DNA from 2 places in the Lentibacillus songyuanensis genome. Region 2 is predicted to be linked to the other one. Evidence: a T-box and tRNA genes for the amino acid it is inferred to sense, from the RefSeq annotation. Region 2 holds a T-box; the other holds one or more tRNA genes.
What was found. A T-box is a leader RNA that pairs with one kind of tRNA and senses whether it is charged. The one in region 2 lies ahead of glyQ (glycine--tRNA ligase subunit alpha), so its partner is inferred to be a tRNA-Gly.
Positions count from the first base shown of each region.

Region 1 (4,958 bases), on a different contig from region 2:
CAAGGCCCCTGTCGGACAAGCATCAAGACATTTACGACAATCTCCGCAGCTATCTTCTACTGGTGAATCTGGGGTAAAAGGAATATTTGTGATTAATTCGCCAAGGTAAACAAACGACCCAAATTCAGGGGTAATAATGGAACAGTTCTTTCCGCTGAAGCCGATACCAGCCCGCTCCGCAACCGCTCGATCGGATAATTCCCCCGTATCAACCATTATTTTTGTCTGCGCATGGGGGACTTGTTCCGCGATAAATGTGGCCAATTTTTCTAACCGTTCTCTGAGAATGACATGGTAATCCATCCCCCAAGATGCCCGGCAAAAAATTCCCCGGCGATCCTGTTTGGTTCCTTTTGGCGCGTTCCTAATCCGGGAAGGGTACGCAACGGCAATCGAGAGAATTGATTGTGCTTCGGGTAATAATCGATTTGGTTCTGTCCGTTCCTCGATCGACCCTTTTTCAAATCCCGACTGATAGCTTAGTGCTTGTTGCTGCTTAAGCCGTTCTTTTAATTCACCGAACACGTCGGCAGCAGCAAAGCCAATTTTATCAATGCCTATATCTTTGCTGTACGCGATAATTTCCTGTTTTAATTGTTGCACATCCATTTCATTCACTTCCTCTAAAGTTGGGCAAAGTAAGTTTGCCATGTGATCGGGGATGCAGGATATCCGATCGGGAATTCACATGAACGATCGATACGGGATAGTGGAATCGGCTGAGACTGCTGAAAAAGTGAAATAGATTCGTTTTAAAAACCTCTGCACCTATTACACATTTCGAACTTGCTGTCGCATGTTTCAGGCTGGTCCTTGCACGTTTTAGGGCTACTCCCACACATTTCAGGGCTACTCCCACACGTTTCAGGGCTGTTCCCGCACGTCTTAGCCCATTTTCTCCCAAACGATTATTCAGTGGGGGACTTGCGGGATAAAAGGTGCGTTTTTAAGCGGTCTAAAACTGCCCCCTGCGCCGTATATCAGTCCATTTGGGTCACTTGCAATGTCCGGATCCGGTTTAATACGGCGGCAATTTCATATTTGCGTGGACGGGCAATGTCACCGGGGTGTTGCTTTGAAAAACTAGTAAACGAAGCCAGTCCATCATCATCCATTTTCCGTTCTATTTCTACAAGCACATCTGCTAATGTCCTAACCTTTTCCAAGCCATTGGTCCGATCCAGATAGGAAATGATCTCCGCAATCATCCGTGTTTGTGAGGCATCTGCTAGTTGTTCTGTTTGATCAAAAACAATTTCTGTTCGACCCATTAAGATTTTCGTTAATCCTTTTGCTTGTGTTTTCGCCCGCTTCCCTTTTTGCGTTTGCAAGCTACTCGGCTTCAAGCAACGTTTCGCGATCGTACCAAACATACTATCATTAACACCATTTCGTTCCATCGGGTACTGCTCCATGATTGCTTTTGCCTTTGCCGTCACATTTCGTGGAACATATTCATCCATCATGATTACCTCGTCGGCAACAGCAAAATAATCGCCGGAACCTCCCATTACCAGAATCGTTGAAACAGCGAGCTGATCACGCATTTGTTTTACCTTATCGATAAACGGGGTAATCGGTTCTTGTTCTTGTGTCACCAATTGCTGCATTCGGTGATCGCGGATCATGAAATTAGTTGCACTTGTATCCTCATCAATCAGCAATGTTGTCGCACCAACCTCTAAAGCCTCCATAACATTTGCTGCTTGTGACGTACTGCCACTTGCATTTTCTGTGGAAAAACACTCCGTCTCCTGTTTATGTGGCAAGTTAGAAATAAACGGTGAAATATTCACACCCTTAATTTGCCTGCCGTCTTCCGCACGAATTTTGACGGCATCTGGATCGGTCAAGACAAATTCACGCCCATCCCCTTTGGTATGCGGATAGACACCTCGTTCCACCGCCTCAAGCACCGTACTTTTGCCATGATAACCACCGCCAACAATCAATGTAATTCCTTTTTTGATCGCCATTCCTGTTAAGGCTTCAGACCGGTGGGGCACACGAATGGTTACTTGGTTTTCTTTCGGGCTTTGAAAGGGAACTGCTTGTTTCAACGGGCGATTGCTTATCCCGCTTTCTCTTGGTAAAATTGCTCCATTCGCAATAAACGCAATCCACCCCTGTTTGACCATCTCCTCACGAATAGCTTCTTGCTGATCTGCTAATTGAACCGCCTGTTCCATTTCCTGATCGGTTATCGTAAAAATCGATTTGTTGATGATCGCGGGAATAACCGTTTCAAATAACTTGATGGCTTCCCTGCCGTTGATCCGTCTTCCATTCGCGGGAAGTCCAACTGACAGACAGATAGTGGTACCATTCGGACCGATTTGTACCGCGCTCCGCTCCAAGACCTCCTGCCCAGGTGTATCAAATAACACAGCACCACTTTTGCCGGATCCTTTTACCTGAACATGACTGCCTGCTACTGCTTTACCGACAGATCGGGCTAGCGCATCCGCTGTCGCCACATTGCGGTAATCATCTTCCATCCATTCGCGCTTAATGCGACGTTGCTGTTGTGGCACCACGACACGAATTTTGGAAGGGGACGCAAATGGATCCCCCTGTACATAGTCAATCGATAACGTGAAGCGAGCAGAATAATAGGTTCCTTGTACACCTTTGTAAGCTTTATACCCTTTTCCATCTAGTTGTTTTAATTGTTGTAACAAATGTCTCATATTAAAATCCCTCATTAATTAATCATTTCTAACTTAAAGAATACTACTTAGAGAACTCTAAATTCAAGTGCAGACACGAGTCAAAAACTCCAAACAATGAAAAAAACGCAACACCTCGTCGCTCATCCGACGAAACACTGCGTTATGACATATGTATGGAGCGGGTGAAGGGAATCGAACCCTCATCATCAGCTTGGAAGGCTGAGGTTTTACCACTAAACTACACCCGCTTTTTGTAATGCATTTTTTATTATAGCAAGTCTATCATCGCAATTCAAGAGAAATTTGTCGTTTTTTTAACAAAAGTGTACGAATACCCTACAAGATTTACTATCTGACTTCACCTACAGCACACAATTTTCCACGCCACACGAATCACATGCAAGCAGTGTTTTCAAATAGTCGATATCCTTCACTAAAAAATATTTATTATCATTTGTGAGGATTCCTTTTTCCTTCCATTTGTTTACAATTCGACTGACCGTCTCTCTGGAAATTCCAATATACTTACTAATATCTTGAATCAAGATTGGCTTTGTGATACGGATTCCGTTCACCGTTACCACGCCATACATATTGACATACCGAAGAAACATGGATGCCACTGCGCCCTCCGATCCAAATGCCAGAAAATCACGAGTTTGTGCTTTACTAGCCTCCAATGACTCGGCAACCCATTTGATGAATTGCAAACACAGATGCCCATCCTCAGCCAAAATGGATTCAATAACATCTTTATGAATGGATAGGATTACACTATCTCTTGTTGCCTCAGCTGTATTTGAATACTTTTTCCCACTAAAAATACCAATCTCACCAAATCCATCATCTTCACCCCGGGTAAATATCGTAATTTCCCTATTATCACCAAGGTTCTTAAAAATGCGCATCTCCCCTTTTTCGATAAAAAATAAATGCTCCGCTGGGCTTCCCTCATTAAAAATAACCGCGCCCTTTTTTACATGTAACCGTTTCGTATTGGCAATCAGCTTGTCACAATCCCGCTGACCCAGCCGTAATAATAAAGGTTCCATTGTCATCACGTTCCTTTTAGAAGATGGATACGATTCATGTGTGCTTAGCCAATTACTTTTATGTAACACACACTGCTTCATTATCACTATTATATATGAGAAATATAATACACACCGTGATATTTATCACTAAATTAAACAAATTTCCATTAAACCGGTATCACTTTCAGATTCTTCATTCCAAATGATTTCCCGCGGTACGACAATTAGGAATTCTTTGTTTACAATGGTTGTATGAAGATATAGAATGATCTTATGGCTTATGGGAGGGAATAGAAATGACAAATTATCCTGTCGTATTATCACAAACAAAATTTGTACACCGCGACACATTGCATTATCCATTCGAGGAACGAGGGCTGCAATTTGGAGATGGTGTATATGAAGTGATTCGTGTGTATAACGGTACCTATTATCTGCTTGACGAACATGTCAATCGCTTATTTCGATCGGCAGCAGCAGTCAAAATTATCCTGCCCTTTACAAAGGTGGAACTAACCGATTTATTGCATACCTTATTACTTAAAAATGATGTCAAAACCGATACAAAAGTATATCTTCAAGCATCACGCGGCTCCGCACCACGTGTGCATACATTTCCAACCGGCGTAGACGCAAATGTATATGCTTATGTTTCAAAACAGCCAAGGAATCTGGACAATTTAAAAAATGGTGTCAAGGCGATTACACAACGCGATGTACGCTGGGAAAATTGTTATATTAAAAGCCTTAATCTGTTACCAAATGTCTTGGCAAAACAAGAAGCTCAGGAGCAAGGATGTTACGAGGCCATTTTGCACAAAGATGGCACGGTGACGGAATGCAGTTCATCAAATGTCTATCTGGTGAAAGATGGTACGATCATGACGCATCCGGCCACCAATCAAATTTTACATGGTTGTGTGCGAATTCGTGTCGAACAATTTGCGGAAAAACTTGGCATTCCGTTCAATGAGACAGCTTTTTCCGTCGATGATATTGCTAATGCGGATGAACTTTTTCTGTCGAGCAGCACCTCGGAAATTATGCCAATCATCACAGTTGATCATCAACCAATCGCTAATGGCAAACCTGGCAACATCACAAAACAACTGCAAATAGCATACAAACAAGACGCCAACATCAGCGAGTCATAGGTCGACTATCATAGGCGGGACAGGTAGCTCTTCTCCGGATTTAATCCACCATGGGAAACATGGAGACACTCTACCTGTTCCTGTGCCTCACTCTACGT
Region 1 covers NZ_JBCLVH010000009.1:72,359-77,316, forward strand. Annotated here, with positions in the region: gene queG (tRNA epoxyqueuosine(34) reductase QueG) at 1-609, opposite strand, end outside; gene WMZ97_RS10890 (ABC-ATPase domain-containing protein) at 981-2,690, opposite strand; tRNA gene WMZ97_RS10895 (tRNA-Gly) at 2,847-2,920, opposite strand; gene WMZ97_RS10900 (Crp/Fnr family transcriptional regulator) at 3,035-3,724, opposite strand; gene dat (D-amino-acid transaminase) at 4,003-4,860, shown strand; gene WMZ97_RS10910 (alpha/beta hydrolase) at 4,948-4,958, opposite strand, start outside.
Region 1: it has a tRNA-Gly gene. The T-box ahead of glyQ (glycine--tRNA ligase subunit alpha) is inferred to sense a tRNA for this amino acid. The anticodon was not compared.

Region 2 (4,958 bases):
TGCCGTTGTCATTGAAAATATCGAAAAGCGAGAATCAAATGCGATATTTATCCAGGCAACAGTGATAACGGAGCGAAAGTCACAAAAGGGGATATTAATTGGGAAACAAGGAAAAATGTTGAAGGAAATTGGGAAAAGGGCACGCGCTGATATAGAAGCATTACTCGGGACAAGAGTCTATTTGGAGCTATGGATAAAGGTTCAAGATAATTGGCGTAATCGGCAAAGCCAGCTTCGGGATTTAGGTTTTCGGGAAGATGAATATTAAACATGGTAAAAATTATAACTCATTCTTTCATGATGGGTGGTCATTCTAATAGTGAGGTTGATACTTTTTTAAATGTTAAAGAAAGGCAGTGGTTTCTAATGATCGACTTTACATGGAAAGTATTCAGTCAGACAGGAAACATTGAAACCTATTTGTTATTGAAAGAGATGGAAACAGAACCTACCGGAAAAGGGCAAAAACGACAGCATGAGAAAGAGTTAACACATCTTGATACCAACATGTAGCGCACAACCAGCCGAATGACCTGTTTCACATTTTTTAGCTTTATAAAAGAAAGGTGAACCGTGTGCTAGAAAAAATGGAAGGTATTGTCATTAAAACACAGGATTATGGTGAAACACATAAAATTGTAACGATATTCAGCAAAAAAATAGGTAAATTCGCGGCAATTGCCAGGGGCGCCAAAAAGCCAAAGAGTAGAATGGCTGCAGTTACGCAGCCATTCATTCATGGTGAGTTTTTCGTATATATACATACTGGTTTAAGTACCATCCAGCAAGGAGAAATAGTGAATTCACTTCGGACCATTCGCGAAGACATTGTCAAAACTGCTTATGCAGCCTATATCGTTGAATTAACGGACAAATTGGTTGACGAAAAAACATCAGATGCATTTATTTATAACCAGCTTTTGTTAACGATGGATTGGATTACTACACACGAGTCAGCAGATATTCCGATCATGATGTATGAAATGAAGCTATTTAACAAGGGTGGATTTGCGCCAACCGTTAATCAATGTACAAATTGTGGCAGCACGGACACTCCTTTTTCGTTTTCGATCATCGAGGGTGGGTTATTATGCAAGAATTGTCAGCATATCGACCCATACGCCATTGGGGTGACAAATACATTGGCAAGGCTTTTATATTTGTTCAGCAATGTCGGCCTGGAACGAATTGGAAATATCTCGGTGAAAGCAGAGACGATTAATAAACTGCGGCAAATTCTGGATGCCTATTACGAACACTATGGCGGGTACTACATAAAATCCAAGAGGTTTTTAAAGCAACTCGACAAGTTTAAGTGAACATCATTGACACATAGCCGAAAATACAGTATGATTTGTACATATTTGTAAATAGTGTGTGGATGGAGAAAAGTACCTGTTGCTTTACGATTCGTAGCGAGTCCAGGTTGGTGGAAGCTGGATAATGGGACAATGGGGAAGGCACTCCGGAGCGTTTTTAATAAGGTGGCTCTGATTATAGGAGCAAATAGGGTGGAACCGCGGACCAAAATCCGTCCCTATGTCTAAGTCAGTTAGACATAGGGGCGGATTTTTCTTGTCTCGTAGTTTTTCGTGAATAGGGAGGTAACACATTAATGAATATTCAACAAATGATTTTGACATTGCAAAAGCATTGGTCTGACCAAAATTGTATTTTAACACAAGCGTATGATGTAGAGAAGGGTGCCGGCACCATGTCTCCAATGACACTGCTTAGAAGCTTGGGACCCGAACCATGGAATGTTGCATATGTTGAGCCGTCCAGACGTCCTGCAGATGGCCGGTATGGACAAAATCCCAATCGATTATACCAGCATCATCAATTTCAAGTTATCATGAAGCCGTCACCTGCGAATGTACAAGACCTTTATCTCGATTCTCTCATTAAGCTTGGGATCGATCCGTTACAACATGATATTCGCTTTGTCGAGGATAATTGGGAAAACCCGACACTTGGTGCTGCTGGATTAGGATGGGAAGTATGGCTGGATGGTATGGAAATCACGCAATTCACCTATTTTCAGCAAATCGGCGGGCTGGAAGCATATCCAGTTGCAGTCGAATTAACCTATGGACTGGAACGACTGGCATCTTATATTCAGGATAAAGAAAATGTCTTTGATTTAGAATGGACCGATGGAGTTACGGTAAAGGATATCTTTTTGCAGCCGGAATATGAGCATTCTACCTATACATTTGAAGAATCAAACACCAAGATGCTATTTGAATTATTCTCTATGTATGAACAAGAAGCAAAAGCTACGATGGAAAAGGGTCTGATTTTTCCGGCTTACGATTATGTACTGAAATGTTCCCATACATTTAACCTGCTTGATGCGAAAGGCGTTATTTCAGTAACCGAACGTACAGGATACATTGGCCGCGTGCGTAATTTAGCCAGAGGGATTGCTAAGGCATACGTTGCTAAACGTGAAGAACTGGGATTTCCGATGTTGAAGGAGGAGAAAAAATAATGGCAAAGGATGCGTTGTTTGAAATAGGATTAGAAGAAATGCCGGCACGATTTATTGACGATGCCGAAAAACAGCTTCGGGAAAAGACGCAAGAATGGTTAGAGGAATTACGTATTTCTTTTTCCTCTATTTCGTCGTATTCCAGCCCAAGAAGACTGGCGGTATTGATTCACGATATGGCCGAAGAACAAGCGGTTCTGGAGGAAGAAGTGAAAGGCCCGGCGGTTAAAATTGCACAGGATACGGATGGAAATTGGACAAAAGCAGCGATAGGTTTTACCAAAGGTCAAGGTAAAACAACAGACGATATCTATACAAAGGATGTCAAAGGCACAACGTATATTTTTGTGAAAAAACATATTGAAGGAAATCCATCTGACATGATGCTTCCGTCATTTAAAGATATTATTGAAGCAATAAAATTTCCGCAAAATATGCATTGGGGTAAGGAGAAACTCCGTTATGTACGTCCGATACGCTGGCTTGTGGCATTATATGATGATCAAGTAATCCCATTTACTGTTGCCCATGTTGAAACTGGGAGACAAACACGAGGACATCGTTTCTTAGGGAAAGAGGTTGCTCTGAATCACACGCGGGAATATATTGACCGGCTGGCGGAAAACTTCGTGATCGCGGAACCTGCTAAGCGGGAAAAATTGATTATAGATGGAATAAAAGAATTGGAAAGTCAACAGGGGATCCAAATTCCGATTGCAGAAGATTTACTTAATGAAGTGCGCAACTTAGTGGAATATCCTACTGTTTTTATTGGTGAGTTTGATCAAGCATTTCTGGAACTGCCTGCAGAGGTACTTATTACATCGATGAAGGAACACCAGCGTTATTTTCCCGTTAAATCACAGACGGATGAATTATTGCCCTATTTTGTTGGGGTTCGAAATGGAGATGCCAAGGGACTCGAAACCGTTGCCAGAGGGAATGAAAAGGTATTGAAGGCGCGCCTGGCAGACGCACGGTTTTTCTATGAAGAAGATCGGAAACAGCCGATAGAATTTTATTTGAACAAACTGAAAAAAGTGGTGTTTCAGGAAAAGCTGGGCACGATTCATGCAAAAGTAGAACGAGTCGTCAGTCTTATGAAACAAATTGCCATTATACTCGGGGTGGATAATACGCAAAAACAACGAGCTGTCCGGGCAGCACAAATCAGTAAGTTTGATTTAATGACCAATATGGTGAACGAATTTACTGATCTCCAAGGGATAATGGGCGAAAAATATGCACTTTTCTTTGGGGAAGATAAACTTGTGGCCCAGGCTATTGCGGAGCATTACCTGCCTCGTCATGCAACAGATGAGCTGCCAACGACAATGGAAGGGTCAATCGTTAGTATTGCTGATAAACTGGATACTATTGTTGGTTGTATTTCGGTTGGACTCACTCCCACTGGTTCACAAGATCCCTATGGTTTAAGACGTCAAGCGATTGGCATCTTAAAGATTCTGCAGCATGAAAAGTGGAACGTACCAGTATGGAAACTGCTGGATATCACGAAGGAATTGTATCAGACAACAGACATCGATATAGCTGATGAACAAACAATAATGAGCGAACTCAACGAATTTGTAGCATTACGAGCAACTTATTTATTAAAGGAAGTGGGTATCGAACCAGATATCATTCAGGCCGTCTTAGCAAATAAATTAGGAGTGGTGGCCTATATGATTTCCAAAGCACGCATTCTCTCAGAAAAACGCAGCCAGGAAACTTTCAAACCAACAGAAGAAGCCTTTACACGTGTCTTGAATATCGCGAAAAAAGCTGAAGCACAACAGGTGGATACTAAGCTTTTCGAAACACCATCGGAGACATCCTTATACGAGAAGCTTCAAGTAGTGCATGCAAGCTACCAGTCGGCCAACGAACGCTTGGATGCCGAACAAGCGCTTGAGCAGTTAATGTCGCTGACAAAGGAAATCCATGATTTCTTCGAGCATAATATGGTAATGGCAGATAATGAAGCGCTGCGGAATAATCGTTTAGCACTGATTCATTCCCTGGCAACGTTAATTACTGATTATGCCGATATGACCAAAATCAGCTGGAAACAACACTTTTAAGGGTAAGTCCGGTTTATGGTGAACATTTTAAACACCTTCTCTTTTCCTTTTCATCTTAAATAGTATATACTATTTAAAGAAATGTATGGCATATTTCGCTAGTAGGTGGTGAAAAGGTGGAATTATCCAATCGGCAAGAACAAATTATTGAAATTGTAAAAGCAAATGGACCCATTACAGGGGAGCACATTGCGGAAAAACTGTCCTTGACACGTGCAACATTACGCCCCGATTTAGCTATTTTAACAATGGCAGGTTTTCTGGATGCCAGACCACGTGTTGGTTACTTTTTTACCGGAAAAACAGGCTCTGAGCTGTTAACAGAGAAAATCAAAAAATTTAAAGTGCATGAATATCAGTCTGTACCAATTGTGGTAAAG
Region 2 covers NZ_JBCLVH010000045.1:1,393-6,350, reverse strand. Annotated here, with positions in the region: gene era (GTPase Era) at 1-268, shown strand, start outside; gene WMZ97_RS21620 (YqzL family protein) at 367-513, shown strand; gene recO (DNA repair protein RecO) at 576-1,319, shown strand; T-box leader at 1,370-1,542, shown strand; gene glyQ (glycine--tRNA ligase subunit alpha) at 1,616-2,494, shown strand; gene glyS (glycine--tRNA ligase subunit beta) at 2,494-4,578, shown strand; gene WMZ97_RS21600 (helix-turn-helix transcriptional regulator) at 4,695-4,958, shown strand, end outside.